Regions from separate parts of the Dyadobacter sp. SRI_021 genome, predicted to be linked through region 1. Evidence: riboswitches for the same ligand, from Rfam matches in the RefSeq annotation. Region 1 holds a riboswitch; the other holds the start of a gene.
What was found. Region 1 has a riboswitch for S-adenosylmethionine ahead of AC2YIT_RS02135 (homoserine O-acetyltransferase family protein). Riboswitches for the same ligand answer to the same signal wherever they lie in the genome.

Region 1 (15,436 bases):
TCGATGCCGCCGCTCATAGCGACAAGAATGCGTCCGTGTTTACTCATGGTAGTAACCTGGCGAAGGTTGAATGCCTTCCGATTTTAATAGTTTTGAAAAGGGAGCAACAGAACTATTCGGCCAATTGTTCCAAAATGCAAAGATAAGACATAAAACGGATCATCCCGATCTATTTGTTCTTTACAACGACTTTAAAGGATTCCTCGCCAACTTTCAGCATGTAAAGGTCGTCGGGCAGATGACTTACGTCTAACTTCTCCAATGGCAACACCGCCGATTCCATTACCACAAATCCGTGCCTGTTAATCAAGGCAAAATTCCTGTTGAGACCTTTCTGGTCGATATGCAAATATCCCCGGGCAGGATTAGGATAGACCTTCGTCAAGTTGGAAGCAGACTTAACCACGATTATTTTAGAATAATGAGAAGCACCGTCCCAATCGATCTGTTTCAGGCGGTAGTAGGCCGTTCCCTGGGTACCCATGTCCGTAAAAATGTAATCCTTGTTGCTCTTCGAATCTCCCGAGCCAGCTACGAAACCGATCTCCTCGAAAGCAATTGCATTGATGCTGCGTTCGATAGCAAAGCCCTTATTACCGGCTTCCCAGCTTGTACGCCACAGCAACTTGTTCCCCTCCGGCGAAACCATTCCAGTGAAAGAAATTAACTCCACCGGAAATACAACCAAACACCCTGGCGACGACAAAATCGCTTGCCTAGTATTACAGGCTGCCGCATTGTTTTGCAGGTTGGCCGCTCCGTTTTGACTCAGCCACATACAAACACTTTTTACGCCACAATTTTGCAGCGCACCAGAACCCGTGATAGCTATTCCTTTGGATAATTTTACATTTTCAAGTCCTTCCAAACTAGTCATCACCGACATATTCAGCAAATTGAGTGTACCCAGTTTCTTGACTTTCTCCAACCCCTTAAAATTTTCAACTGACGGAGTATTCAACTCAATTGTGCCGATGCTATCCAGCGAATCGAATCCGTCGAAGGAAGTATTGTATGCATACGGAGCAGGATAATTACCTTGCATGAAGATTTTGCCGATCACTTTGACGGACCCCAAACCCCTGAAATCGTGCAGGGGAGTCCTGATGTACAACGTATGTCCGATTGTATCGAGAGCCGTCAGACCTAGCAGGCTTTTGACCCCTCCGTCCGTCACTTGAAGGGTTTCGACCTTTTTTAATGCACTTAAACCGGTAAGATCTTGCAGTTGCGGGTTATTGCTCATGGCTATCCGCCCGATGTAGGTAATATGCGAAAGCCCGTTCAGATTTGTGACGTTCGTGCCATGCATGTCGATTCCGTTCAACTCGGTGCATCCCGGGTATTTGGCTGCCAGATTATCAACATCCGCCTGGCTGGTCAGGCTCACGCTAGGATACCCGCATGGCTGAGCAAATAGCCAACGAGCTGGCAAAAGCACTAATAGCACAAAGAGGAAACGTGTTTTCATCAGTTCAGGATTTAGGTGGCAACACTTTTACTCTAAGTTACAAACTTATCCTAAAACAAGAGCTATTTGTAACTTTCACGCAATCACCATCCTGATCACATTCTTAATATTCAATTCAATAATCTCCGTCATGGTCTCGCATTTGTGGTAATGGGCATCGGAATAATGCGCTGCAAGACTTTCGCGTAGCTGATGAATGTTATCAGCGGTTGATATTTTGTCCTTGATACACACGTCGCGCAGATCGCGAAGACGATAACGCTCTGCTTTGGCCTGGTACATGATCGACGACTGCTCTTCCTGCTGATATTGCACCACCGTTTTGTCGGTCAGGTGTTCCATAGCGAGTTGCACATAGGGCAGATTTTCTTTAAAAAACTGCGGCATATATACTTTCAGATTGCCTTCGTAAAACTGCTGGTCGAAGTCGATAGCGCGCAGGCGGAACTGGAAATCGTCGAAGTCCGGGGTAATCTGCATGACAAAGTTGTAGGAGCGCATATCGCCCAGCAGCGTGATTTTGCAGCGCTCATTGAACTTCACAAATTCCTTCGCGATCCGGATCGGGTTGTAGTCGGGATCGCGCATACGCGTACGGGCAAATTCGTCGCCTGGAATACCCGCAATATGCTCCTCGATCAGCGTCTCGCCGTCGACGATGTAGTTAACCTGGTTGGGGGAGAAGATTTCTTCCAGTTCCAGCCCGTAGATGCGGGAAGAATCGGCTTTTTTGACGTAGAAATAATCGTAAATATCATTCAGCCGGTTCACGATTTTAATGCGGAACGGGTTGGAGTTGCCAAACTTGCAATAATCGATGCGATCGATGTATTTGTGTTCTACAATGCGCAAGTTGCCCGAAGCTTTGAGCATTGCATACACCTTTTTCAGCCCGGCATGCAAGCGTTCTAGTTCGTGCGGCGGATACAGCGGGCTTTCCCAAAGCGTATCCTTCCCGTTTTTATCGATGACCGGAAACGATTCGTAGAAATTCAGCAGATCGTGGTAAGCCACCGGCAGCCGGGCGTCGCGCTGGTAAAAACGCAGGTATTTGCGCAGCTCGGAACTCACCGGATAAATCGGTTTTTTCTTTAATATTTTAACATCACCCATTTCCATACAAGGAAGTTACGCATATTTGACCGATTAAAACCATTGACCTGACCCAATGAGCTTATATGGATTGGTAATTTGCGGCGGTGAAAGCACGAGGATGGGGACGGACAAAAGTCTGCTGGTGTATTATAAAAAGCCTCAGCACGAACACGTTGCCGATTTGCTCGCATCCCTATGTGAGCGCGTGATCCTCTGCTGCAATACGGAACAATACAAAACATTCCGAACTTCCTACCCAAAACTGTCTGACCTTCCGAAATACGGTGGCGCCGGCCCCATGAGCGGATTGCTCACAGCATTTGAGACATTTCCGGGAAATGACTTCCTCGTGGCAGGCTGCGACTATCCTTACCTGACGACCGACGAGCTGGCCAATTTTCTGCATAATACTGATAAGGATTTGCCCGCCGCGGCCTTTTATAATGCAAGCGGATTTTACGAGCCGCTGCTCGGATGGTACTCGCGATCGGCTGGCAATGCATTGCGTGAGACTTTTGAAAACGGCTCGCGCTCGTTGCAGCATTTTCTAATAGCGGAAAATGCAGGGAAATACCGGCCATTGTCGGAAAAAACAATGCTAAGCGTAGACACGACGGCTGATTTCCAAGCCATAAAACGGGCACTCGAAGCGGAAAATGACTTTTAAAATGGAGACCAGTTCAATAACCAGCCATAAAATCGTCCGCATAAACGGACATACCGCCGAAGAGCTCGACGACCAGCTCGCCGTGGAAGAGCCGCTTGAAATACAGATTGCCTTTCAGTCGGAAGGGCGAAAAGAGCGCAAAAACATTTCGGTAACAATGCGGACACCAGGAAACGATCCTGAACTTGCGGCCGGATTTCTGTTCACGGAGGGCATTATCCATTCCAAAAGCCAGATCGACGGCATTGCGCATTCACCTTTCGACGAAAATCGGGTGGTAGTAACTTTCTCCGCCGGTTTCGAGCCAAAATTAGGTTCACTGGAACGTAACTTCTACACGACGTCCAGCTGCGGCGTTTGCGGCAAGGCGAGTATCGATGCGATCAAAACACGTTCGGCTTACGTGAATGCAAATGAAGGTTTGATTGTGAAAAAAGAGCTGCTATACCGGCTCGTGGAGCAGATCGTTCAGCATCAGAATACATTTGAAACCACCGGCGGGTTGCATGCTTCGGCGCTTTTCGATATTTCAGGGCAATTTTTGATGCTGCGCGAAGACGTAGGGAGACATAATGCACTGGATAAACTCATCGGCGCAGCATTACTGGCGGAGCAACTTGCACTCGACAAACACATTCTCCTTCTCAGCGGCCGGGCGAGTTTTGAACTTATTCAAAAAGCCGCCATGGCGGGAATTCAAATGGCGGCGGCGATAGGAGCCCCTTCGAGCCTGGCTGTGCAATTGGCAGAAGAAAGTGGCATTACGCTGGTAGGGTTTCTGAAAAAAGACAAATTCAACATTTACACCGGCCATCACCGGATCCAATGACTATGAAAATCCGCATTCACGGAAACTCCGTACGTTTCAGGCTTTCGAAAACGGAAGTTGCCAGACTTGAAAATGAAGGGTACCTCCAAGAAACGACCGACTTCGGCCCGGCGCAATTTAGTTATGCCGTGCAAAAATCGGCGATAAGCGAGCTGCAAGCGCGATTTGAAGATAACAAAATCACCCTGGAAGTGCCGGAGAAGCTCCTTACCGGCTGGGCTGCGAACAATACCGTCGGGTTTGAGGGGAATAAGCCGCTGGCCGATGGCAGTTCCTTACTCATGCTGATTGAAAAAGATTTCAAATGCCTGGACAACGTCAATGAAGACCAGTCCGACAACTACGACAATCCCAAAACTTGCTGAAAAATGTCCGAAAACCCACTTCCGATACCGGGCGCTGAAAACCCGGAAAAACTGACCGGTTTGAAACAAGGCCCGATCAAAAAAGTGGCCGCAGGCATTCCCGCGGTGGTTTCCGCATTGGAAATGACCATTAGCGAAGCCGGTTTTGAACGAGGGATGAAAGCGCTTTTCAATCTCAATCAGAAAGGCGGCTTCGATTGCCCCAGTTGCGCCTGGCCCGACCCCGACGACGAGCGCTCCGGCATTGCCGAATATTGCGAGAATGGCGCCAGGGCCGTAGCAGAAGAAGCTACCGCTAAAAAACTGACCGCGGAGTTCTTCTCGCAGCATTCCGTGCAGGAGTTGGGTAAACTTTCGGACTACGAGATAGGCGGCAAAGGCCGCATTGCCGAGCCGATGTTCCTGCCCCCAGGCGGCACGCATTACCAGCCCATCACCTGGAATGCTGCATTTGAAAAAATAGGAACCGAACTGAACCGCCTCGCCTCGCCCGACGAAGCGGTATTTTACACCTCCGGCCGTACCAGCAATGAAGCCGCATTCCTGTACCAGCTTTTTGTACGGGAGTACGGCACCAATAACCTGCCCGATTGCAGCAATATGTGCCACGAGAGCAGTGGCACGGCATTAGGCGAGTCGCTGGGCATCGGTAAAGGCTCCGTGACCCTGAACGACTTTTACCAGGCCGAGGTGATCATGATCCTCGGGCAGAACCCGGGTACCAATCACCCGCGGATGCTCACCGCATTGCAAAAAGCCAAGGCCAACGGCGCGAAGATCATCTCCATTAATCCGTTGCCCGAAACCGGCCTGATGGGTTTCAACAATCCGCAAACTGTGGTGGGTGTGCTGGGTTACAAACCGGGGCTGACCGATATTTTCCTTCAAGTGAAGATCAATGGCGACATGGCCTTGCTCAAAGCCATTGAAGTACTTTTGCTGGAAGCGGAACAAAAGGCCCCAGGCAGCGTTTTTGACCAGCATTTTATCCACGAAAACACACAGGGCTACGCCGATTTCCTGCAAGACTTGAAACAGTATGACGCTGCAGAACTCGCCGCGCAGGCGGGCGTACCTTATACACAGGTGCAGGAGGTTGCGCGCGTGCTCGCAGGAAAAAGCAAGATCATCGCCTGCTGGGCAATGGGGCTGACGCAGCATAAGAATGCAGTGGCGACTATTAAGGAAGTCGTGAATTTATTGTTGCTGAAAGGCAGCATCGGTAAACCCGGCGCAGGGACATGCCCAGTGCGCGGGCATAGTAATGTACAGGGTGACCGTACGATGGGCATTTTCGAGCGCCCTGGCGCCAAGCTGCTGGATGCGATCGAGCACAACTTCCATTTCGCTCCGCCTCGGAAACACGGTTATGATGTGGTGGAATGCATTAAGGCCATGCATGCCGGCGAAGCGAAAGTGTTTTTTGCGATGGGCGGCAATTTCCTCTCTGCCACGCCCGACACGCGTTTCACCGCAGAAGCCTTGCAGAAATGCAAACTGACTGTCCACGTATCTACCAAACTGAACCGTAGCCACCTCGTTCACGGTCAGGAAGCATTGATACTACCTTGTCTCGGCCGGAGCGACAAGGATATGCGTAACGGAGAGAACCGCTTTGTATCGTGCGAAAATTCGATGGGCGTGATCCAATCGTCGCGGGGCGTGCTTCAACCTGTTTCGGAACATCTCCTGAGTGAGCCGGAAATCGTGTGCAGGCTTGCGAAAGCCACACTGGGCGAGCGCAGCAAAGTAAGCTGGGATAAATATATAGAAGACTACGACCTCATCCGCACCGACATTGAGCGTACCATTCCGGGTTTTGCGGATTATAACGAACGGGTACGGCAACCCGGCGGCTTCTATTTGCCCAACTGCAACCGCGCCGGTGACTTCGACACCCCTAGCCGCAAAGCGCATTTCCACATTGCGGCGCCAGAAAAACAGCATTTGAAAGAAGGCGAGCTCATGATGATGACCATTCGCAGCCACGACCAGTTCAATACCACCGTGTACGGCCTGAACGACCGCTACCGGGGCATTTATAACGAGCGGCGTGTGATCCTGATGAATGCAAAGGATATGCGGGACCGCAACCTGAAAAACGGCGATCTGGTGGATTTGCACAACGATCATGGCGGCGTAGCGCGAGTAGCTCATAAATTTGTGGTCGTGGAATACCCGATTCCCGAGCAGTGCACAGCCACATACTTCCCCGAAACGAACGTACTGGTACCCATCACGAGCGTCGCGGAAAAGAGCAATACGCCTACGTCTAAAATGGTGGTTCTAACGGTTACACCGCACCAGGGTTTTTAGGATAACTTAATATTGACCTAACAGACACCCGCCCAAGTTGCCGTAATTTCGCCGCTGTTTGACCGAATGGGGGTAAAATGCGCGAAAAAGTGTCTTTTTAAAGAAGTTTAAATTGAATACAATGAAAAAAGGATTTTTAATGCTTGCAATCGGGCTGATGAGCCTGGTGTCGATGGATGGTATGTCTCAAAAGAAAAACAAGGTGATCGCACACCGCGGTGCCTGGAAAAATACCGGTGCTACTGAAAACTCGATCGGCGCATTGGAACACGCGATTAAGCTGGGCTGCTATGGCAGCGAGTTCGATGTGCATATGTCGGCTGACTCGGTTCTGTACGTGCTGCACGACCATTCCATTCAGGGAACCAATATCGAAACGACTAATTCGGCCGAGCTTTCGAAGATCAAACTGGCTAACGGCGAGTCGCTGCCGACTCTGGAGGCCTATCTGAAGGCGGGTGGCAAGCAGAAAAAGACGCGTTTGATCCTGGAAATCAAAACTTCCAAAATCAGCAAGGAACGCTCATTGGCATTAGCTGCGAAATGCGTGGAATTGGTAAAGAAAATGAAGGTGGAGAAAATCACCGACTACATTGCATTCGACTGGGATGTGTGCCTGAAGGTGAAGCAACTCGCCCCGAAAGCACACGTGGAATACCTGAACGGCGACAAAACGCCTGACGAAATCCAGGCTGCCGGCCTCGACGGGATCGACTACCATTTCAGCGTTTTGAAAAAACATGAGGATTACATTCCCGCCATGCGCCAGAAAAAACTTACTACCAACGTGTGGACAGTCAATAGCGAAGCAGATTTGAAGTACTTCCTCGAAAAAGATGCTGATTACATCACTACCAACGAGCCTGAGCTGTTGCTAAGCCTTTCGAAGTAATTTTTGAAATATATTAAAAGCGAAACTCCCGATCGGTAACCGGTCGGGAGTTTCGCTTTTTGTATTTATATATAATGCTTGAAATCCTGAATGCCTCAACGAATGCGCGCCATTTGCAACTGCCCGTTGGTTTCCTGCCATGCGCGGATCACTTGTGTAAGCTGCTTATATTCGATCAGGAAGCCGTCATGGCCATAAAGCGAATCGATCTCCTGAAATGCGGCGTCGGGAATATGCCGGGCCAGGAACTGCTGCTCCGAAAGCGGGAATAGTAAATCGGATTTGATACCCAGTACCAGCGTTTTCGCCTTCACGAGCCCGAGCGCATGTACGATCCCCCCGCGATTGCGGCCTACATTATGCGAGTCCATGATCTTGGATAGCGCCCAGTACGAGAATGCATTGAAACGTTTCACAAACTTGTCGCCCTGGTACTGCTGGTATGACGACGCCCTGAAATCATCTATCTGATCCGGATTATCGCGGGCTTGCGTAAAGTTGTAGGTATCATAATTGCGGTAAGAGAGCAATGCGATTGACCGGGCCGCACGCATACCCATAGCGCCGGCTTCCGGGCTATCTTCGGCATAGGTCGGATCCGCCTGGATCGCCATCCGCTGTGATTCGTTGAACGCGATACCCCACGGCGAATGCAATGCATTGGAAGCGATCAGGATCAGTTCTTCAAACAAATCCGGCTTTTCAACGGCCCATTCCAGTGCCTGCTGGCCGCCCAGCGAGCCCCCAATGCAGATCTTAATCTTGCTTATCGCCAGCTCCTGACGTAAAAGGTCAAGCGTTCCCACCACGTCCCGGACGGTAAGCGTGGGAAAACTATGGTAATAAGGCTGGTTTGTCCTCGGATTGATCGACAGCGGCCCCGTAGATCCGTAAGCTGACCCGATCACGTTCACACAAACAATGAAATGCTGGTCCGGATTGAAATATTTACCCTCTCCTACCAGTCCGTCCCACCAGTCGTGGGCATTGGAGCTGCCGGTGAGCGCGTGGCAAATCCAGACGATATTCGTGTCGTTGGCGTTTCGTTCTCCGTAAGTAGTGTATGCGAGTTCAAATCCTGGCAGTTCACCCCCCATTTCGAGGGCGTAGGGATAAGGGTACTTAAATGTCTTCTGGTCCGCTTGCATAAGAGCCACAGCACGTGGTTAAATTCAACACATGGTAAAATCGACATCCGAAATAATTCATTTCGGATGTAGCTGCGAGACTAAAGCCAATCGGCTTACGGAAATTTCTAACTGTAAGAGCACACGAATTGATTTTATATCTCCTAATAAACTTAGGTGGGAATTAGCACCTTTCTCCGTCGCGGTAGCAGGTTGCCAGAGGTTCATAGAGCCCATTCTCTCGCCTCTTCTTTATAAATCAACCGCCGCATAAGGGAAGCAATTGATTGATGGTGCAATATTAAGCCCGGATGCCTGAAAATACAAGCAAATACAAAAATTCTGTCCTTTCGCGAGGCCCGCTCGTGCCGCTGCGGCTTATCTTTGCCGGTCAACCATTTTTAGTAGAATGAGAATCTTTTTTCACAGTCTGCTGCTCGTTTTCGGCGCTGCACAGGCATTCGGACAATCTGTTTCACCCTCACCGGAAAACATCCGCAAACACATTTCGTACCTGGCCTCCGACAAAATGAAGGGCCGGGGCACAGGAAGTAAAGAGAATGAGAAAGCCGCGAAGTATGTGGCGAAACAATTCAAAAAATACCACCTTTTACCCAAAGGAACCGAAGGTTATTACCAGCCTTTTACAGCCAAAATCAGGCGCGTGGTGGTGCCCGACAGCATCCGCGAGGCAGGAAATGTGATTGGATTTCTCGACAACGGGGCTCCCTATACCATCGTCATAGGTGCTCATTTCGACCACCTCGGCCTGGGCCGCCAGGGAAGCTCCAAGGCCGAAAAGCCAGAAGGACAGATTCACAACGGAGCCGATGATAACGCATCGGGGGTGGCCGGACTGCTAGAACTGGCGCGGTATTTTTCGGGAAATGATAAAAAGGAACCCTATAACTTCCTTTTTATCGCATTCGGGGCAGAAGAACTGGGGCTTGTGGGCTCCCGTTTCTTTGTGAACAACCCGACATTGCCGTTGGCCGATATCAACTTCATGTCGAACATGGATATGATCGGTCGATACGACCCGAACCGGGGCGTCGGCATTGGCGGGTACGGCACCAGCGCCGAATGGCCTGCGATTTTCAAGGATGTGAAAAGCGATACAAAGTTTTTTACGGATAATGCGGGAAGCGGCGGCTCGGACCACGGTTCATTTTACGCCAAGCAAGTCCCGGTGTTGTTCTTCCATACCGGCGGCCACGACGATTATCACAAGCCGACCGATGATGCGGAAAAGATCGATGCCAATGCCGAAGCCGGTATTCTGGGTATTCAAATTAAACTCATTGAGAATGCGATGTTATTACCAAAACTTAAATTCACAGAAGTCAAGTAAGTTATTGTCCACCATTCGGGGGAGAACCCCTAAAATCAGTTTGTTTTGTACGGTTTTGTTGCTCCATCATTCACTTACGGCCAGGCACACATCTCTCCCGAAGAGTTGTACGGAACGCTATTCCGTGACGTGCAATGCAGCCACATTTTTTCCGATTCAAAAACTTTCGCCGATGCAATCCCGCTGGAAGACCCGGTACTGATCATAGAGCGGTACCACCAGGAAAAAGACCGCCCGGGCTTTGATATGGAAACATTCGTCCGGGGGTATTTCAGAATGCCGGCCCAAATTGCGTCGGGATTCGTTTCGGACAAGAATGACTCAGTTTCCGAACATGTTGATAAGCTCTGGTCGATACTTACGCGCCAGCCCGAAAACCAGGAACGGGGCGGGTCGCTCATCCCCCTGCCCCACCCTTACGTGGTGCCGGGGGGACGTTTCAGGGAAATATATTATTGGGACAGCTACTTTACGATGCTGGGGCTCAAAGAATCGGGACGCGTGGAGTTGATCCGGAATATGCTCAATAACTTCGCCTATCTGATCGACACGCTGGGTTTCATCCCCACCGCCAATCGGACCTATTACCTGAGCCGCTCCCAGCCCCCATTTTTTTCATTAATGGTGAAACTGTTTAGTGAAATGGAAGGCAAAAAGGTCTTGAAAAAGTACCTGCCACAGTTGCAAAAGGAGTACGACTACTGGATGGATGGCTGCTTGGAGCCTTGCGAGCCTTTCACAGCTCACCGGCGCCTCGTTTATCTCCCCGACGGCGTGCTACTGAACCGCTATTGGGACGACAAGGCCACTCCGCGCCCGGAATCGTACAGCGAAGACACAGAGCTGGCCCGGGAAGCGAACGAGAAGTACGGCACGCCCCCCGAAGAGCTCTACCGCCATATCCGGGCCGCCGCGGAATCGGGATGGGATTTCAGCAGCCGGTGGTTTGCCAACGAAACCGATTTTGCATCGATCCACACGACGGACATACTGCCCCTCGACCTGAACTGTCTGCTTTACCACCTCGAAAAAACCATCGCGGAAGCGTATTTGCTTTGTGACAACCGACGAATGCACTTGCTCTACGAGGAAAAGGCACGGCAGCGGAGCATCGCTATTCAGACCTATTTCTGGGATGAATCCAGGAATTACTACATGGATTATGATTTCCGGAAAAGGGATTTCTCTAAAGCTATCACCATTGCGGGCGCATTCCCCCTGTTTTTCAAGCTCGCGCCTAAGCCGCACTCCCATTATGTGCGTGCATACATAAGGCTCAATTTCCTCAAATCGGGCGGATTGCTGACTACTATGGTGCGAACAGGGCAGCAATGGGACGCCCCCAATGGCTGGGCCCCGCTGCAATGGATCGTCTACAAGGGATTGCGCAATTACAATTTTCACCGGACCGCCAACGAGCTCAGCGACGAATGGCTGGGACTGATCGAGAAGGAGTTCAGGCATTCGGGTAAGATGCTCGAAAAGTACAATGTATCGGACACCAACCTGATCGCCGGAGGAGGTGAATATGAAATTCAGGAAGGGTTTGGCTGGACCAACGCCGTCTATCTCCGAATGAAAAACCGTAAGTGATAGTCGTATTTTCGACGAAATACGCTTTGATTTCTTATCCGTTTCCAATAAATTATATTAAAAATTGGGAAGAAAATCTTCCCGTAGCGGATATTTTTAATACCTTGCTGTTATCAAGCCCATTTGACTTCATGAAACTTCCTATATACCAAATCGATGCTTTTACTGACAAGTTGTTTGGTGGAAACCCTGCCGCAGTAGTTCCTCTGGAGCAATGGCTGCCGGAAGAAACGATGCTCGCCATCGCCGCCGAAAACAACCTCGCCGAAACCGCGTTCTATGTCCCGACTGAAAATGGCTTCCATATCCGCTGGTTCACACCGACGGTGGAAGTGGATCTCTGCGGACACGCAACACTCGCCGCAGCATACGTCATTTTCAATGTCCAGAAATACGAAGGGCAATCCATCAGCTTTGATTCGCGAAGCGGCGTACTGACCGTCGATTGCAAGGAAGATTGGCTTACATTGAATTTCCCTGTGGACCAATACCACATTGCCGTACCGCCTCCGGGACTCGTTGAAAGCCTGAAAAACACGACGCTACTGGAAGTTTACAAAGGCAAAACTGACTACCTGGTTGTGCTCGAATCGGAAGCCGTGGTAAGAGATCTTGATTTTGACATTATCATCCTGTCGACCATCCCGGCACGCGGCGTCATCGTAACTGCCGCTGGCGACGAGGTGGACTTCGTCTCCCGGTTCTTCGCACCGCAATCGGGCATTGACGAGGATCCTGTAACCGGTTCCGCGCATACCACTTTGATTCCCTACTGGGCCGACAAGCTTTCCAAAACACAACTGAATGCGCGCCAGCTATCGCGCCGGGGCGGCTTTCTGAAATGTGAATTGCAGGGCGAACGCGTTTACATCGGCGGCCAGGCGAAGTTGTATCTCAAAGGTGAAATTCTGGTAGACTAGGCGTCCCCGACTAGGCGCCCCCGACTGGGCGTCCCCACTAGCTCCTTTTATTTCCCGCAAATTTCGTGCGTTGCCCGGCATACAAGCCAGTAACCACCAGCACCGTACCAACAACGGTGTATAGCGTCACTGGCTCGCCCATAAGCCACCAGGCGAAGAAAAACCCGAAAAGCGGGCAAAGGAATAACCAGAGCGAGGCTTTCACAGTATCGATCCGGAGCAGGTAAAACCAGCATATCAATCCCACGATTGAAACTGCAAGGCTAAGCCACAGTACCGAGCCCCAAAAGACGGGGTCCCACCGGGTAGCACCAAAATCGGCCATACCCAATGTGAATGGTGATAGGAAAACTCCACCGAGAAAAACCTGCCAGCCATTAATGAGTAAATTAGGCAACTCCCATTTTACAGTGGCGTAGTAAACGCTCGCAGCCGATACAGCCACCATGCTGATAAGCAGCAATGTGATGCCTCCGATGGTGGTGTAACTATCGGCCAGCAACGGGTAAGTTGCTACCGCCACGCCTCCCATTCCCAAAATTATCCCCGCCCATTCTTCCGCTTTCGGCTTTCTCTTCAACCACCACGACGATAACAGCACGATAATCAGCGGATTCGTAGACACGGCCAGACTGCCGATACCCGCTGCGGTATACTTCATCGCATACACGTACAGGCCCAGGTAAAGCGTTGTATTCAGGAACCCAAACAGTGCAAGTTGCTGCCATTCTTTTTTCGTGGGCAGCCGGTAGGCTTTATCTTTGATGAACACGTAGGAAAATGATAGCAGCAAGATACCAGCTATAAAGAACCGAACGTTTGCCAGTATCAAAGGAGCCGCCGATTGCACACCAAACTTCGTTGCCACGGAGGCCGACGACCAGAGAATGGAAAAGAGAAGACCGATACCGATGTTTTTCACACGCAGGAATAATAACGATCCAAAATTACAAGTTGTACTTCGGCTTCCGCCCCCACTTTTTATATTTTTGGGTATGATTAACAAAAAAAATGCGCTGCGGGCGGTGCTGATGGTCCTGCTTTGTGCCCCGGCGCTGCATGTTCACGCCCAGAACCAGTGGACTTACGACTTCAACAACGGCTTCCTGCCCATTGAAAATGGTGGCCCGGCATTAAAACCGCTGGGGCGTCCCGGGCAAATCATCAAAGAACAGATTCCCGGCTCCGATGACCTTTCAAGGTCTATTTATGTTTTTGAGAAAAACAGTGGCCTCCAATTCAACAGCGGGGAAGCGAAGGGATTTCTGAATAAATCATTCACGGTAGAGATCTATTTCAAACTCGATTCGCTCGATATCTGGAAACGCGTACTCGATTTCAAGAACCGCAAGAGCGACTATGGCACCTATATTTATCATGGCAAACTCAATTTTTTCAATTTTGCCATGAGTGAAAAGGCCGCGGTACGCGCGAAGCAGTGGGTACATTATGTGTACTCGCGCGACTATGAGACGAAAGTTATCCGAATGTATATCAATGGCATTCTTAAACTGGATTTCAAGGATCCGGGTACCGAAGGAGTGCTCGACGCCGACCAGGTACTGAATATCTTCCAGGACGACCTCATCGCCGGCAACGAATCCAGCTCAGGAACCGTGGCGCTGATCCGCATTTACGACCGGGTGATGACACCGGTATTTGTGCGCAGGAGTTACCAGTCGATCGCCAAAACATTTAAAGAGCCGGTCGCGAAAAAAGAGGAACCTAAAGAAGAACCCAAACCGACGCAAGAAAAGCCCGAACCCATCCGAAACAAGAATCTCGCAATGGTGACAGGGCGCGTTTACGACGGCGGCAATCTGAAACCCGTCAACGACGCGGAGGTACACGTGCGCAAATCGGCCAACGATTCCCTGGTGGCGCATACCAGAACCGTCGACGGCGTTTACAACGTGGAATTACCCCCGCACCAGACATACCGCATTACCGCACAGGCCGACGGTTTTCAGTCTAAAAGTGTGATCATCCGCACCAACAACCGATTCGAGGAAGTGAAGGCGCTGATGAATATGACCCCAGAGACGCACTCCACGCCACTTTCGACACTCTATTTCAGCCAGGGAACCGAGGTCCTGGAAGACAGCGCCCTCGCCGATCTCGACTCTATCGTAAACTATTTCCAAAAGCGGCAGGATTTGCGGCTGGTACTGAAAGGGCATACCGACAACACGGGAAGTTTCGAAAAGAACCTCGAACTCTCCAACAAGCGCGTGGAAACCGTGAAAGCCTATCTGATCGGCAAGGGTATTATCGCCAGCAGGATCGAGGGTTCGGGCTATGGGTCGGCGCAACCGAACCAGGTCAATCGGACCGAGGCAACGAAAAAATCAAACAGAAGGGTGGAAGTTTGGGCAGAGCCGGTAAAAAGATAAAGCCATCTCATGGAGATGGCTTTATACTGACTATTCCTAAACCCTTAACCTTTTCTTATCTTTTATATCTTTTATATCTTTTAGCTTCTCAGCTGTTTGTCCTTTTCTTGTTAACGTCGGGTTCCCCGATCGCTCCATTGTTTTTGTAAAGCAAGAAATACTATCAATAATACTCCAATTTTTCTTCTTTACAAAATTCAGAGAACTTAACCAATATACGCTATTAATTATTCTCCAGATCTGACGAAATCTTGCTGTTTCGCCCTTTTTATTCCTCTTCGGCACACCTTATTTCGCCGGATTGCTACCCTGAAATTCCATTGTTATGCAAAGATAACAGCATTTCAATTGGCTTCCTTGATTTATTCTATTTCACTTCCGCCTTATTGCACTACAAATGTCGGGATTAATTTTGAA
Region 2 (15,436 bases), on a different contig from region 1:
AGCATTCTGCGTCTTATGCAGGAGAATGCGCGCATGACCAATGCCGACCTGGCGCGCGAGCTGGAAATGGCGCCGTCGGCGGTGCTCGAAAGGGTTAAGAAGCTGGAACAGAAGCAGGTGATCGTCAAATACACGACACGGATCAGTCCGGTGGCGTTGGGGCAGACGCTGCTCGCATTCATCACCATGAAATCGTCGGAAGGTATGGGCAGCAACCATACCGCCAGGGAGCTCGCCAAAATACCGGAAGTACAGGAAGTTCACCACATTGCAGGCGAGGATTGTTACATGGTGAAAGTCCGCACAGCCGATTCGGCATCGCTCATGGACCTGATGCGCAACAAATTCAGCAAAATACAGAGTATCACATCCACACGCACTACGATCGTCCTCGAAACGGTCAAGGAAGAGCAACAATTAGTTATACCAGAAAAATGAAATCGCCATGCAAACATCAACAAAAACTCCGTCAACATTAATGGTGGTACTGGCATTCGCCACCGTTTACATCGTTTGGGGATCTACCTATTTTTTTATCCAGCGGGCGCTGGAAGGTTTTCCACCGTTTTTCCTTGGATCATTTCGTTTCCTTATCGCCGGCTTGCTGATGCTCGGCTGGAGCCTGATGCAAGGAGAAAAGGTTTTTTCCTGGAAAGTAATGAAACCCGCCATTGTGACGGGTTTATTGTTGCTGTTTGTGGGCAATGGGGTAGTGATTTGGGTGGAACAATTCCTGCCCAGCGCAATGGTGGCTATTATGGTATCATCGTCGCCGCTGTGGTTTGTGTTGCTCGATAAACCAAAATGGTCGGAGAATTTGAGCAACAAGTCAACTATTCTGGGCCTCGTGGTAGGTTTCGCTGGTGTGATATTGCTGTTTTATGAAAAAATCATGGCAACTATGTCTTCACTGAACAGCGGCCGTGACCTTTTTGCGATGGTGCTCGTCGTCCTAGGCTCCATGGCCTGGGCGGGTGGTTCTTTATATTCCAAATACAACTCGGTATCGAACTCGGCAACAGTCAATTCCACCTGGCAAATGCTCGCCGCCGGCATCGCATTCATTCCCGGCGCATTCTTTTCCGGTGAATTCGCATCCGTTGGACTGTCAACGATCCCCGTCAATGCCTGGCTTGCTACCGGTTACCTGATCATATTCGGCTCGATTGCGGCTTTCAGTGCTTATGTATGGCTTTTGAAGGTGCAGCCCGCCACCAAGGTAAGTACTTATGCATATGTTAATCCCGTCGTAGCAGTACTGCTAGGTGTTCTCTTCGCCCACGAATCCATCACGCCCTTGCAGATTTCCGGTTTGATCGTGATTTTGGGAAGTGTTCTTTTAATTAATTTGCACAAATACAGAAAACCTAAACAGGTAGTCGCAACTTACTAATATGAAATGGATCACCCGTGAGCGCCCGAAAATTGACCGACTGGCCTGTCCGTGGCTCATACGACGCTTCATCGATCCGCAAGCGGAAATTATATATGTACCCGAAACTGAGGTGTTGGGCCAGGCAAAAGCGCTGGGCGCAACACCTTTCGATATTCCCGGCGTGGAGTTTACGCATTACGATGACCAGTGCACATTCGACTATTTCATCAAAAAATACGAATTGAAAGACCCTGCGCTGAGCGTCATGGCACCCATCGTGCGCGGGGCCGACACCGATGATCATACGCTGGCATTGCAGTCGTCCGGTCTCTGGGCGATTTCGGCCGGATTGGCTTACAATACAAAGGACGACCAGGCGCTGCTCGAAAAAGGCATGGTCATTTACGATGCATTGTACAGTTGGGCCTGTCATTTACAGAACGAAAAACACACACAAAGCCCTACGGAGCATTTGCTTTTGCAGATTTATAAAACCTATCTTGACCGAAAGAGCGAGAAGAAACAAAAGGTGCCCGCCTGGACCAAGGATCTGAAAAATATGATCCAGGACCATATCGATACCAACCTCAACCTGAATCTTAAAATTGCTTCGGAAGAGCTGGACGTCAACCCCGCGTACCTTTCGCGGGAGTTTTCACGGTACTTCGATAACCTTTCCTTCGGCGAGTACATCCGCAAACAGCGGATCGAAAAGGCGATCCAATTGCTTGAAGCTACGGACGACACGCTTGCCGAGATCGCCTACCTCACCGGTTTCTCCGACCAGAGCCATTTCAACCGCGTTTTCAAGGCGCACACCGGGCAAACGCCTTCGGGATACAGAAAATTTGTCCGAAAAAGTAAAGGAAATACAAAACGTTAAAACCGTTCTATCCTGCCGGCGCATTGGTTTTTAGAATTGCATGGCGGTTTACCCGCTTTCATCTAAAATCTCATATTATGCTCCGTCGTTTTACCGGAAAACTCCTTATTACGTTTTGTATCCTCATTACGCTTGCCAACGTCTCGCGCGCGCAGCAGCAGACACAGCCCGCGTCGGCATCCGCAAGCACAGTTGCGCCCCTATCCCCCACATACCTGCGCGTAGCCGGTTATGTAGGCATTCTGCACCCCATCGTGACATTCAGCGACGAGGGAACTACCACCAATTTCGATAGTTATTATGTAGTTGGATTACCTACCGGCATTAATATCTGGAAGAGCCCAAAAATCGGCTTCTCTGCGGAGTTTGTACCGCTGGTAAGGGCTGAGAAAGGTACAAGCAAGATGGCCAATTTTCTATTCCACCCAGGCATCCTCGTGACATTAGCACCCGGGCTTACCTTCGCCGGCCGCGCCGCTTTTGAAACGGCCGGAAGGTACGGCTTTACGCCGGTTTTGAATAAGATCGTGAAGAAAAACAAGAACAGCGGCTATTTTGTGGCGGTACCGGTGCCATTCCGCTTCGGGAACGGGCACCCGGCATCGGTCACGATAGGATTTCAGTTCGGGATCACATTCTGATCACAATCAACAACAAAGTGAGCTGTCCATAATCCGTTCAACTTCTGAAATGTCGCGGTTACGGCGGATCAGCGTCATGATTTTTTCGAAGTCGATCAGTTGGGAAGCTTCGAAAGCGATCACGCCCACGAAATTCTTGCCCCTGCTGATAAAATTCAAATGCTTGATCTTCGCCCCGTTTACAGATTCCACACTGGAAGTGATTTTGTGCAGATTCCCGGCATTCCGGTAAATGATCCGGAGAAAAAAGGTTTTGCTCATTGGTCTTGATGTTTATGTGGTTTGTTGAGAATATCGGGACGGCCGCAATCGACCGTCCCTATTACCTTTACGCCTCCGGCCTCCATTTGGTGCCAAAAGGGCACATTAAATTTTGTTAAAATTAGAATGCATCGAACCAAAGCCTGGTCGTCAGACGGTCTTCCCCCTGGGCTGCCACGGCTGCTTTGTAGTTGGACGCGTTGAGTGCCTGTTCACCGGTCGGGTATGTGAGGCGAAGCGGTAATTTTCCATTCAAAACGCCGGCATAGGCCGGTTTTAACTGCGGGTAATCCAGCCGGCGCCATTCTGCGAATGCTTCCAGTCCCTGGCTGAACAAGGCCAGCCATTTCTGTTCTCCGATCGACTTTTTATAGTTCGCGGCATCGTATGCAACCGAAGGTTGGGCCAGGTAGGCGGCAATATCCGCATTACCCACCTTGAATTGCTGCAACGAAGCCGTCACTGCCTGCTTGTAAAGATCGGCTGCGCTTTCAGTAATAAATCCGCGTTGCGCCGCTTCCGCAAGGTTGAACAAAACTTCGGCATAGCTCACAAAAACCGCCGGTGAAGCCGGTGCGGTGAAGTAATCGCCCAGTTTGGAAGTTTTAGTAAAACCCAACTTCGCCGCTGAATCCGCAGGAAGGCCATTGGTTACGCCGATGTAGCCGGTAGGCGTCGCGTCGACGGTTTTATTGGCGAAAACGGCCAGGCGCGGATCTTTCAGCTCCTGCAACTTATCGATGATCGATTTGCTGACGCGGTAGTCGTCACGCGTTTCGCGGTCGCGCGAAACGGGGTTCTGGTTGGGCGATGCGAGGTAAATGAGCTGGGCAATTTCGTCGTTGGAAGCAATGAGAGCACTTTTGTCCCTGGCAAGCTCCGTCACCACAGCTTTGGCGGCCTCAGGTTCCTTGTCGGCAATGCGCAATGCAATGCGGAGGCGCAGGGAGTTCGCGAACTTCTTCCATTTGGTGAGGTTACCATTGTAAACAAGGTCCCCGCTGATCGGTGAACCGCTGGTATTGATCAGTTCGGCCGCTTTTTTGAGGTCATTCAAAAGACCAATGTAAACGTCCTTTTGCGCGTCATATTTCGGCGTGAGCGTCTCGTTCAATTGCAGCGCCTGGCTGTACGGAATGTTACCGTACAAATCGGTCAACAGCTGAAAAGACCACGATTTCAGGATCAGCCCTACCGCCTGGTAATTGGTATTGCCACTCTCCTCCCCGAGTTTGATAATGGTAGCAAAATCGGTGAGTCCCTGCGAGTAAAGGTTCGTCCAGACGTTCTGCACGTTGGCAATGCTTACTGTATACTTGTCCGGGTCTGTATATTGAATTTTAGCCCAATGCTGAATGAACAATGTGGTCGTTTCCATCGAAGCATCCGAGCCTAGCGTCAGGTCTGCATTCGACTTGATGGCATTGGCCAGCAAATATTCCGGCTGGGCTTTGATCGCCTCGTTCGGGTTGATATTCGTTTCTTCGAGCTGATCCTGGCAAGCCGTCAAGAGCAGGCCGGCGGCAGCGATCACAAATCCTTTGGTAATGTTATTGGTACGCATGAATATGGGTCAATTTAAAAGCCTAATGAAATGTTAAAACCGTAAGAAGCTGTCGTCGGCAGCTGCAACGATTCGAGCCCCTGGCCGGTATTGCCGGTGTTGAAAGCCGTTTCAGGATCGATGTTGTCCGCTTTCTTTTGCAGAAATGCCAGGTTGCGTCCATACAGAGAGAGGATCAGGCTTTGCAGTTTGAATTTGGAAATAAATGCCTGCGGAACGGTGTAGCCGAGTTTTACCTCACGCAGCTTGATGAACGACGCATCGAACACGCTCGCCTCGTTGATACCCGCGCTGTTGCTGTAAACACCTTTGTAATAGCGCTCCGCCGGAACGATCACGGTATTCGGCTTGCCATCGGTGGTTACGCCTTTCGCAATGATACCATCGTCGTACACGATCGCGCCCGAAGGTGCCGCTGCCGCATTAGCCACTTGCACAGCCACACCGGCTTTGTTGTTGCCAGGATAATAGTAGGTCAGCCCGCCATGTTCCGCGTCGCGGCCGGGCAAAGTCGATTTCAGCACGCCGGTATAGCGGCCGGTCGCATTCGTAGCCGAGTAAATGGAGCCGCCTTGTTTGGTATCAATGAGCACGCTCAGGTTAAAACCTTTGAAAGAGAACGAATTGTTCATCCCGCCCATCCATTTCGGGGTGTAATGCCCCAACACTTGCAGGCTCGGATTCTTGGTAGGCAAGCCGTTGGCACCGATGATCTGCTCGCCGTTTCCATCCCGTGCAAATGCCGAGCCGAATATCGCGCCGTAGCCCAGTCCTTTGCTGGCATAAACCGTTACTCCATTGGTACCCAGTTTATAATCGTTCAGAAAACCCTCGTCGTCGAGTTCCACTACCTTGCTGCGGTTTCTTGAAAAGTTGATGCCGATGTCCCATTTAAAACCCGATTCGGTTTCGATCGGCTTCACATTCAGCATCGCCTCAATACCACGGTTATTAATACGCCCTGCATTCAGGAGTTTCTGTTTGTAGCCTGTCGAAGGGCTCACGTCCGCACGTAAAATCTGGTTATAACTATCGGTATTATAATAACTCACATCCAATCGCACACGGTTGCGGAACAATGCGATATCGGCACCGATTTCCGTCGACTGTGTGATTTCCGGCTTCAAGTCCTTGCTCAAAAACACATCCGAAACCGTCAGCAAAGGGGCTGCGCCGAATGGCTGATTGAATGGATAGGTATTTACCAATTGATATGGATCGGTGTCTTTACCGACTTCGGCCCAGCCGCCGCGGAGTTTGGCATAGGTAAGTACATTGGATTTGATATCGAATGCGTCGGTCAGTACCAGACTCGCATTCACCGAAGGGTAAAAGTACGAATTGTTACCGGCAGGCAAGGTCGACGACCAGTCGTTACGCGCCGTGAGGTTCAAAAACGCGTAGTTGCGGAAGCCCACCTGCGCGGAGCTGAATGCGCTGTAAACCTTCTGTTTGCGCAACACATTATAGGATACCAGCGGGTCGCGCGAGTTATTCAGCGTGTACAGGTCAGCTACGGCCAGGCGGGGTGCCTGCTGGTAGTTCTGCTCGTTGAAATTGCTTCGAATGTTTCCACCCACCAGCCAGTCAAGTTCAAAATCAGCACTTACATTCTTGTGAAAATTGAAATTGAAGTCTGTATTGTTCTCATTCACGACATAACTGTCCTCGGTATAAGAGCCATAAGGCGTACCATTGGTGCCGTAAGCGACTTTGAACTTGCGCTTGTCGTTATAGTAGTCGTTACCCGTGCGCACATTGGCTGTGAGCCAGTCGGTAATTTTATAGTTCAAATTCACATTACCGAAAAAGCGGTCGCGGCGTTGCTGGGCGGTATTTTCGTATTGCAGCAGGTAAGGATTGCTGTAATAGCTGTGGTTCCAGTTGTAATCGAAACCGCCTTTATTGTAGTCTTTCAGCAACTCGGTATCCACCTGACGCCCAAACCACAGGAATTGAAGCATTACGCTGCTGCCGCGCCCAGACGTACCGGGCAGGTTATCGGAGCTGTTTCTGGCAAAATTCGCGCTCGTCGACAAAGTCAGCTTGTCGTTCAAACGGTAAGTCGTATTTACCCCGAATGAATTTTTGGAAATATCCGTATTCGGGATCACACCGGTTTGCTTGCTGTTGTTGAAGGAGAAGCGGTAATCCACCTTGTCGTTCGAGCCTGCCACCGACACGCCCGTGGTTCGCGTATGCCCCGTTACGAAGAAGTTCTTTACGTTATCCGGGTGCGCCACAAACGGTACTGCCTCTCCATTCGAAAAGAACTGGGGTATCAGCCGTCCGTCCATTCTTGGGCCCCAGCTTTCGTCGGTAGCGTCATTGACACCGCCACCCTTACCATTCACATAAGAGAATGCGCCACCCGTTCCCTGACCGAAAACATTCTGATATTCAGGCAGCACCAATAGCTTCTCCGAAGAATAGCCAAAATTCACATTCACGCCCAGGCCGCGCTGCGTGCCTTTGCCGCTTTTGGTTTTAATTAAAATCACCCCGTTGGAAGCGCGGGAGCCGTACAATGCAGCCGCATTCGGCCCTTTCAGCACGCTGATCGACTCGATGTCGTTCGGGTTAATGTCCGCAATCGCATTCGCAAAATCGCGCGAACCATTGGCGCCGGCACCTAGCTGCGAGTTGTCGACAGGGATACCATCCACCACGAAAAGCGGCTGGTTATTGCCCGCGATCGACGTTTCGCCCCGTATCACGATCCGCGATGAGCCCATCCCGCCCTGGCTGTTGGTAATGTTCACACCAGCAACTTTACCCGATAATGCATTCACCAGGTTGCCTTCGCGCGCCTCTGCAACGTCCTTCGTTTGCAACTCCTGCACCGCATATCCGAGCGACTTCTTCTCTTTCGCAATGCCGAGCGCCGTTACCACCACTTCCTGCAAGATCGTTTCGTCGCTTTCGAGCCGAACGTCGAGCTTTCCGTCCCGCGGAACGGGTAATTCAATGGATTTTAAACCGATAAACGAAAATTTCAATATCGAACCGGCGTCGGCCTCGATGGCGTAGCTGCCGTCGCCGTTGGTGGAGGTGCCTTTGGAAGTACCTTTGATAAGAACGGTTACGCCGGGCAGCGTTTCGCCGCTGGTGGAAGTGACCTTACCGGTCACCGGGATCGTTTGCGCCTTTGCCGGTTGCAGCCAGGCGACACTGAACAGGAGGAAAATCAGTACTAAATTTCTTCTCATGATGTGGATTGGAAGTTAGGGACAGCTTAAATGTTTGGGACTCAGTTTATATTCTACTTATTTTATAGATTAAATATACAAATATAATACAGCGGCATTATTTCCAATACTCAGGCTACTATTTTTCGGTTAAATTAGCTACTACGCCCAGCTGGCGATCTTTTTCCAACCCGCTTGTGTCGAAACCACTGGGTCGGATTCGTAGATCCGCGTAATGGCGTCCACTACGAGATCCAGCTCTTCGAATGTGTTGAACTTGCTGAACGAGAACCTTACATTCTCCTTGTCGGCCTCGCACGCCAGCGCCTGTATCACATGCGACGCGCCACCACCCTGGCACGCGCTACCGCCCGAAACCTGAATGCCGACCTGGTCGAGCTTGGCCACCAGGCTCCCCGTGCTTAAACAGGGAAACGAAACGCTCAGCACATTGGCGACGCTATTTTCCGTCGATTTGCTCTCGCCGTTATAACAAATTCCCTCGATCCCGCTGATTGCCAGCTTCGATATCAGGTATTGTTTCAGCTTGGAAACCTTGCTCCGGCTGGCTTCCAGGTTGCGGTAAGCTACATCCAGCGCTTTCGCCAGCCCCACGATGCCCACGACATTCTCCGTCCCGCCGCGCTGACCACGCTCCTGCCCTCCGCCGTAAATCAGCGGTTTCAGGTGGTGCTTTTGATTAATGTAAACAAAACCCGCTCCCTTCGGACCGTGAAACTTGTGTGCCGAGCCCACAAGGAAATCGATATCGGCCTCTTGCAAATCGAAATGTGCCTTACCCATCGTTTGGGTCGTATCAGTAAAAAACACCGCATTGTACCGCCGTGCCAACACGCCGATCGCGTGGATGTCGGTCAGATTCCCGATCTCATTGTTCCCATGCATGAGCGCGATGAGTGTGCGCGGGTTCGCCCGCAGTAGGTTTTCGAGGTGGTAGAGATCTACATTACCGCGTTCGTCGAGCTTCACGAAGCTTGTTTCAATGTCTCCCTCTTTCTCGTGGCGCTTCAATGTCTGCAACACCGCCTTATGCTCAATGCGGCTGGTAATAACGTGGCTAAGGTCATAGGCCTGAATTGCCCCCGACAATGCAAGGTTGATTCCCTCCGTCGCCCCGGCCGTAAAGTATATCTCCTCCGGCGCAGCGCCCAGTAAATGCGCTACCGTACGCCGTGCCCGATCAACGGCCTCTTTTACCCTTCTGCCCGCGCCGTGCGCCGACGAGGGATTCGCATAATGGTTGGTCAAAAACGGCAGGATTGCCTCAATCACTTCAGGGTCCAGCGCGGTAGTAGCCGCATTATCCAGATAAATTTCCATGTGTTTCTGGTTTGTCGTTGATCAAAGTTTGTTAGCGGCAAGGCACAGGTTTTTCAAGGCCTAACCAGCCTGATTTACTGCACGGTACCAGTTTATTACTGTGGTTGGATTTTCAGATTTATCAATAGAATTAGGTTGGGGCACCTTGACGTGTCACAGGTTGCCAGAAGATCACAGAGCCTAACCTCTCCCTTCGTTCTTAATAAATCTATAAATTCGATAGACAAAGATTGATAAAAGATTTTAAGAATGCAAAAAAACGAGGGCGTTTTTTACCATCGAAATTTGAACGAGGGCGTTTTTTTGATATTTTTACCCTCGTTCTAAAAACGCAGGTAATTTTCACCGTCGTTCTTTTTATGAAATACAGCCCGTTAATACCTTATAATAATCTACCTGATTTGCCTCCAAAGGGCAAAATAGAAAATATAACCGTTCTCAAAAAGGTGATTTCGGCCAGTAGGGCACTCTCGGAACTAAAAGGTGCCATTACGAATCTCCCTAATCCGCTGCTGTTTATCGACACGATCAACTTACAGGAAGCGCAGGCCAGTTCCGCCATTGAGAATATCATCACTACGCAGGATGCTCTTTTTCAGGCATCCATTGTCGAAAAGAATATCGATGACGCTCCCACGAAGGAAGTAATCCACTATAAAGATGCATTATGGTATGGGTTAGAGGAAATAAGGAAAAAGCCAGTCCTGACGACCAACCTTTTTATCGCGATCATGCAGATCATTAAGGAAAATCAATCAGGCATCAGAAACATTCCGGGGACTCAACTAAAAAACCCGGCGACAGGACAAGTTATTTACACGCCGCCTGACAGCGAAGAAATTATCCGGAAAAAGCTGGCTGCACTTGAAAACTTTATCAATATCGACGACGATCTGGATCCGCTGATCAAACTTGCACTGATACACTATCAGTTCGAAGCCATTCACCCGTTTTTTGATGGTAACGGCCGTACAGGACGGATTATACTGCTTCTTTATCTGAAACAATGCGGCCTGCTCGATTTACCCGCGCTCTATCTGAGTAGCTATATTCTGAAAAACAAGAATGCATACTACCTCAATCTTCGCCATGTGACAGAACAAGGCAAATGGGAAAACTGGATCCTGTACATGTTGGATATGATCGAAGTTACTTCGCGTGAGAGCCAAATCCGGATCGAGCGTATTGCAGCTTTGATGAAAGAAATGGGCGAAGAAATCCAAAGGACGCTTCCGAAAATTTATTCCAAAGATCTGCTGGAAGTCATTTTCAAGCTGCCTTACACTAAAAGAAGTTCATTGGAACACGCCGGACTGGGAAATATCAAAACGGTTGGCAACTATCTGAAAACCCTTGAAGAGAACAATTTCCTTCAAAGCGTGACGGTGGGAAAGGAAAAGCTCTATCTGAACTTCCGGCTTATGAATGTGTTGAAAAGTTAACCCAGGTTCCTCAATACAGCCGGTTGCACACCCATCAAGTGACTTTGCACATCTGATTGACTTTCGAACCGTAACAGGGGTTAGTTTGCCAAAATCATTCATCTGCAAACTAAAATCAATCAAACCTTGGCAAATGCTGCAACATTGAAATCACTAGCGCTCGAACGGCTGCGCGACGCGGAATGCCTCATTGCAAACGGTCATGCTGGCGCGGCGTATTACATCGGTGGGTATGCGATTGAATTAGCCCTCAAAGCCGTGGTTTGCAAAAGACTGAACATCGAAATATTTGAAAAAGAGGTGGTGCCGCGGCATATTGCCAAGTCATTTATGATTCATGACCTCCTCGACCTTTTAATTCTATCTGGCCTGACGAACGATTTGGAAAACGCCTGTATAGATGACTATGTCTTTCAGGTAAGCTGGACCCGGATAGCGATATGGTCGGAACAACGCAGATATGAAGCAGGCTGTTCGGCTACAAAAGCCGAAATATTTGTTATTTCTCTAAAAATTGTCATGCAATGGTTGCAACAGCATTGGTAGAAACACTGCAAAAAGTGTTTCGGGAAGCAAAAAAAGATGGTCTGATCATAGATGCAATCGGCCTGGCACCCGCCTTTCACGGAATGGTAAAAGACAGCTACGTGCTCGGCGTCAGTGCGCCATCACTCTCGGAAGTACATGAGTATGAAAGTATGGAGATCATCCTAAAATTACTGTGGCAACGTGTAACACCAGAACAACGAAGGATGATTAACCGGGTCAGAGTATTTAATAATAAAGAAGACCTCGATGACCATAAATACAACGACTTTGCAGATTACCCATACGAAGGTTACGCCGGCATTCAACGAAAATTGCCCCTATTATATCCAGTCGATTAAATGCCCTCCAAACGAGGCGTTTTTTGACGTTTTTCACCCTCGTCCGAGTACCGAGGTAACTTTTCCCTTTGTCATTTCACCTCCTTCTTCAACTCTTTATACCGCTTCCGTAGCTTTTCCAGCGTGGGTTTTTCCGAAGAACGCTTCGCCAGGTTCACCGTCTCGTGCGGATCTTTAACAGTATCATAGAGCTCCTCATACCCGTGCTCGGTGTAAAGCATATATTTCCAATCACCGCTCACAACGCCCTCCACTTTTGGCAAACGCGGGCTTCCCAGATAGGTGTGTTCATAGAAGAAGTCCTTGCGGGCAGCTCGCTTCTTTTGCTCGACTGCGAGAAGATCGTAACCCTGGACTGCAGATGGCACAAGTATTCCCGCGAAAGAAAGAATGGTAGGCGCAATGTCGATATTCAATGCGAGCTGGGATGATGACTTGCCCTGGAGACTCTTGGGCAGTGCTCCGCCGGAAATAATCAGCGGAACGCGGATGGATTCTTCAAAACCAAACCATTTCCCCTCCAAACCATGCTCGCCGAGTGAAAAACCGTTGTCACCCATAAAAATAATGAGCGTATTCTGATCGATTTTCAGGTTTTTAAGCTGCGCCACCATATTACCCACCACTTCGTCGACGCCGGTAATGAGGCGGTAATAGTCGCGGGTGGTTTGCTGGCGAAGCTCCGGGGTCGAAAGGAGCGGCTTCCACCTGTCACGGCCAATGTTCTGATCGGTGCGGAAGAACGCTGGAAGACTATCCCAATATTGCGGCGCGGCAGTGAGGGGATCCGGGATTTTCACATTTTCGTATAAAGGCTTAAAGCGCTCCTGAACAGGGTATTGGGGCGGATTACCATCGAGTTCGTGTGGTGCTTTGAAGCTCACGGAAAGGCAGAAAGGAGCCTCGTTACCTGCAAAACGCCCGAGAAATTGCGCAATATCCTTTCCTACGCTGTCGGTGTGGTGAATGGTGTGACCGCTCTCATTGGCTAACTCATATTGAGGCTGGCCTTCCTTTTTGGCTGCCCAGTAGTCAAACAGCGTGTCGGGCTGATTCTTCACCCCGATGCCGAATTTCCCTATGAATCCGATCTTGTACCCCGCCTTTTTCAGCAATGCGGGGTAGGTTTGAGCAAGGGCTTCCGGTTTGAAATCAGTACCAAAATCATTGATCCCGTGTCTGGACATATATTGCCCGCTCAGCAAGCTGGCCCGACTCACCATGCATATCGCCGTGGTGACATGCGCATTCCGGAACAGAATGCCCCGTTTCGCCAGCGCATCAAGGTGCGGGGTTTGGATGATCCTGTTACCCATTGCGCCGAGCGCATCCCAGCGATGGTCGTCGGTGAGGAGGAAGATGATATTCGGTCTTCTTCCCTGCTGCGCGAGCGCGGCACCGGTACACACCAGCGCCAGCATGATAATGATCAATGTCTTTTGCATATTACAAACCACTCGCGCGGAGACTATCCTTGCCGTCATACCGGTAATTCCATTGCCGCATATATTCGTCGGCGGTCAGGAACTGATCCTTTGCATCAGCCAGTTTCGCCCTAAGTGTTCTTTCAAGTTTTGCCTGCACATCAGCGTACGCCGGTGAGCCGATGAGGTTTTTCAGTTGAAAAGGATCCTTTGCATTATCATACAAAAGCCATGGACCTTTCAAATCTCTTACATAGGTGTATCTTTTCGTGCGGATACCCCGATACTCCTTACCGCCATTCAGGAAATTGTTTTCATGGAACGGCACAGGTACCTGGATCAACGCAGCTTCATTACCTGTCGGTTTTTGCCTGCCAGTCAGAATAGCGGCATAGTTGTTCCCCTCTACGGTTTCCGGAATTTTCATATTACTGATTCCCAACAAAGTAGGCAATATATCAACATTAGAAAAAGGCAATGCGAGCTCCCGCTTCGCAACTCCTAACCCCGCCGGATAATGCACCAGCAACGGCACCAATACCGATTCGTCCCAGGGTTTCTGCTTCCTGACTTTGCCTTGCGAGTAAAGCATATCACCGTGGTCAGAAGTAAAAAGCAGGATCGTATTCTCTTCAATATCTGCTCTTTTCAATGCATTCAAAAGATCGCCTGCCGATTTATCCAGTGCCGTGCAATGGGCATAGTAGCCAGCCAGGTCCTTCCGGGCTTTGGCTTGCAGCGAATCGGGCACGTTCGGGCGGAGTTTCAGCCTTGCGGGATCGTACATTTTACGGTACGCCTCGGGTGCGGTCTGGTAAGGATCGTGCGGCGGTCCCCAGGATAATACCAGCAGGAACGGGTTGTTCTTATTTTTGTCAATGAAGCTGATCGCACTGTCGGTCTGGGGAAATACATCATAGCCCGGCCATTCGTGGCGCACATCATTTTCGTCGAAATAGAAGGAGCTATTGTAATCGTGCGTCACTTCGCGGGCTTTCCAGTAATCGAACCCCTGACGACGGTCGCGCGGAACGGCGCGGTTACGGGCGGCGAACTGCTTTTCATAGTTGGCTTGTCCGTTGATGTGCCATTTCCCAATGTACCCGGTCGCATAACCTGCCTCCTTGTAAATTTCTGCCAATGTGAGCGCCTCGTTCCGCAGGGGACGGTCGTTGTAAAAAACCCCGTGCGTGAGCGGGTACTGGCCCGTGAGCAGGCTCGCCCGCGCCGGGCTGCACACCGGCATGACCGACACGGCGGTTGTAAAAATCACGCTCCGCTGCGCCAGCTTGTCCAGATTTGGCGTTTTCACATCCACATTACCTGCATACCCGAGCGACTGCGCATTCCATTGATCGGCGAGCACGATCACGATATTAGGCTTGCGCGACGTCTGCGGCCTGTTGGCTTTCCACGCAAAACCGGTTGCCACCGCCAGCACAATGCCGACGACCGACAACCGGATCACATACTGATGTTTTGAACTCATCTTCCTGCTTCCTGCGCTCGTTCCGGGTAACCTTTTTTCAGCAAAACAGCCAGTTCATTCACCGTAATCACGAAATTCTTATCCTTCACCAGATTTGTAAATTCTCCCGGATCTTTCTGGTGGTCATATAATTCCGACCCTGCTTTCCCGCCGTCCCATTCGGTGTAACGGAACCGCTCTGTGCGTACGCTGCGGCCGAAAATCTGACCTCGCCGCACCTGGGTGTAAGCCGGCTTGTTCCAGGGAGCAGCCGGATTTTTCAGCAATGGCGTCAGGCTTTTACCCTGCAAATTCTGCTTCGGATCGAGTCCGCACAGCTCGGCCAGCGTCGGATAAATGTCGACCAGCTCCACGGTGCGGCCGGATGCCTTCCCTTTGGTACCACCCGGAACCGAGATAATGAGCGGCACGCGTGCCGAGTTTTCAAAAAGGCTCTGCTTCATCCACTGCCCGTGCTGACCCACGTTGTAACCGTGATCGCTCCAAAGCACGATGATGGTCTTATCGGTCAATTTAAGTTTGTCGACGGCGTCGATCAGCTTGCCCACCTGCGCGTCCATGAATGTGATCGTAGCATAATAGGCCCGTAATGCCTCCCGGCGCTTAGCCTCATCCAGGCCCCAGTGCGGCGGTTTGGTAAATAATGCGGCTTCGGGTACGTCGTCGAGGTCGTTCGGGATCTCTTTGGGAAGCGGCACCTGGTCTACCGGGTACATATCAAAGTACTTTTGAGGTGCCACATAAGGCGTATGCGGCCTGAAAAAGCCCACGGCAAGGAAAAACGGCTCGTTCTTTTTCTCAGTCATGATCTTGATTGCCTCGCTGGCGATCATCCCGTCGGTCTGCTCCTCGTCAGTGCCCTCGGTAGCGCGCCACGCTAATGCGCTCCCCAGCCCGCGGTCTGGTGTGAGGTTTTTGATCAATGGCTCCTCGGTTTTGTC

Region 2: linked by a shared signal. The riboswitch ahead of AC2YIT_RS23615 (cysteine desulfurase family protein) and the one ahead of AC2YIT_RS02135 (homoserine O-acetyltransferase family protein) in region 1 are both predicted to bind S-adenosylmethionine.

What each region holds. Positions count from the first base shown of each region.
Region 1 covers NZ_JBYCZM010000001.1:533,111-548,546, forward strand. The annotation lists gene mnmA (tRNA 2-thiouridine(34) synthase MnmA) at 1-47, opposite strand, end outside; gene AC2YIT_RS02100 (T9SS type A sorting domain-containing protein) at 170-1,471, opposite strand; gene AC2YIT_RS02105 (hypothetical protein) at 1,547-2,590, opposite strand; gene mobA (molybdenum cofactor guanylyltransferase) at 2,640-3,233, shown strand; gene fdhD (formate dehydrogenase accessory sulfurtransferase FdhD) at 3,235-4,062, shown strand; gene AC2YIT_RS02120 (DUF7009 family protein) at 4,065-4,427, shown strand; gene AC2YIT_RS02125 (FdhF/YdeP family oxidoreductase) at 4,431-6,743, shown strand; gene AC2YIT_RS02130 (glycerophosphodiester phosphodiesterase) at 6,865-7,635, shown strand; gene AC2YIT_RS02135 (homoserine O-acetyltransferase family protein) at 7,731-8,783, opposite strand; SAM riboswitch class I at 8,915-9,023, opposite strand; gene AC2YIT_RS02140 (M20/M25/M40 family metallo-hydrolase) at 9,172-10,113, shown strand; gene treA (alpha,alpha-trehalase TreA) at 10,159-11,706, shown strand; gene AC2YIT_RS02150 (PhzF family phenazine biosynthesis protein) at 11,838-12,626, shown strand; gene AC2YIT_RS02155 (DMT family transporter) at 12,664-13,548, opposite strand; gene AC2YIT_RS02160 (OmpA family protein) at 13,622-15,019, shown strand.
Region 2 covers NZ_JBYCZM010000008.1:122,343-137,778, reverse strand. The annotation lists gene AC2YIT_RS23650 (Lrp/AsnC family transcriptional regulator) at 1-438, shown strand, start outside; gene AC2YIT_RS23645 (EamA family transporter) at 446-1,393, shown strand; gene AC2YIT_RS23640 (chromate resistance protein ChrB domain-containing protein) at 1,395-2,258, shown strand; gene AC2YIT_RS23635 (hypothetical protein) at 2,336-2,899, shown strand; gene AC2YIT_RS23630 (hypothetical protein) at 2,906-3,160, opposite strand; gene AC2YIT_RS23625 (SusD/RagB family nutrient-binding outer membrane lipoprotein) at 3,282-4,724, opposite strand; gene AC2YIT_RS23620 (SusC/RagA family TonB-linked outer membrane protein) at 4,739-7,933, opposite strand; gene AC2YIT_RS23615 (cysteine desulfurase family protein) at 8,075-9,253, opposite strand; SAM riboswitch class I at 9,369-9,462, opposite strand; gene AC2YIT_RS23610 (Fic family protein) at 9,613-10,695, shown strand; gene AC2YIT_RS23605 (hypothetical protein) at 10,822-11,241, shown strand; gene AC2YIT_RS23600 (hypothetical protein) at 11,220-11,582, shown strand; gene AC2YIT_RS23595 (sulfatase family protein) at 11,654-13,027, opposite strand; gene AC2YIT_RS23590 (sulfatase family protein) at 13,029-14,495, opposite strand; gene AC2YIT_RS23585 (sulfatase) at 14,492-15,436, opposite strand, start outside.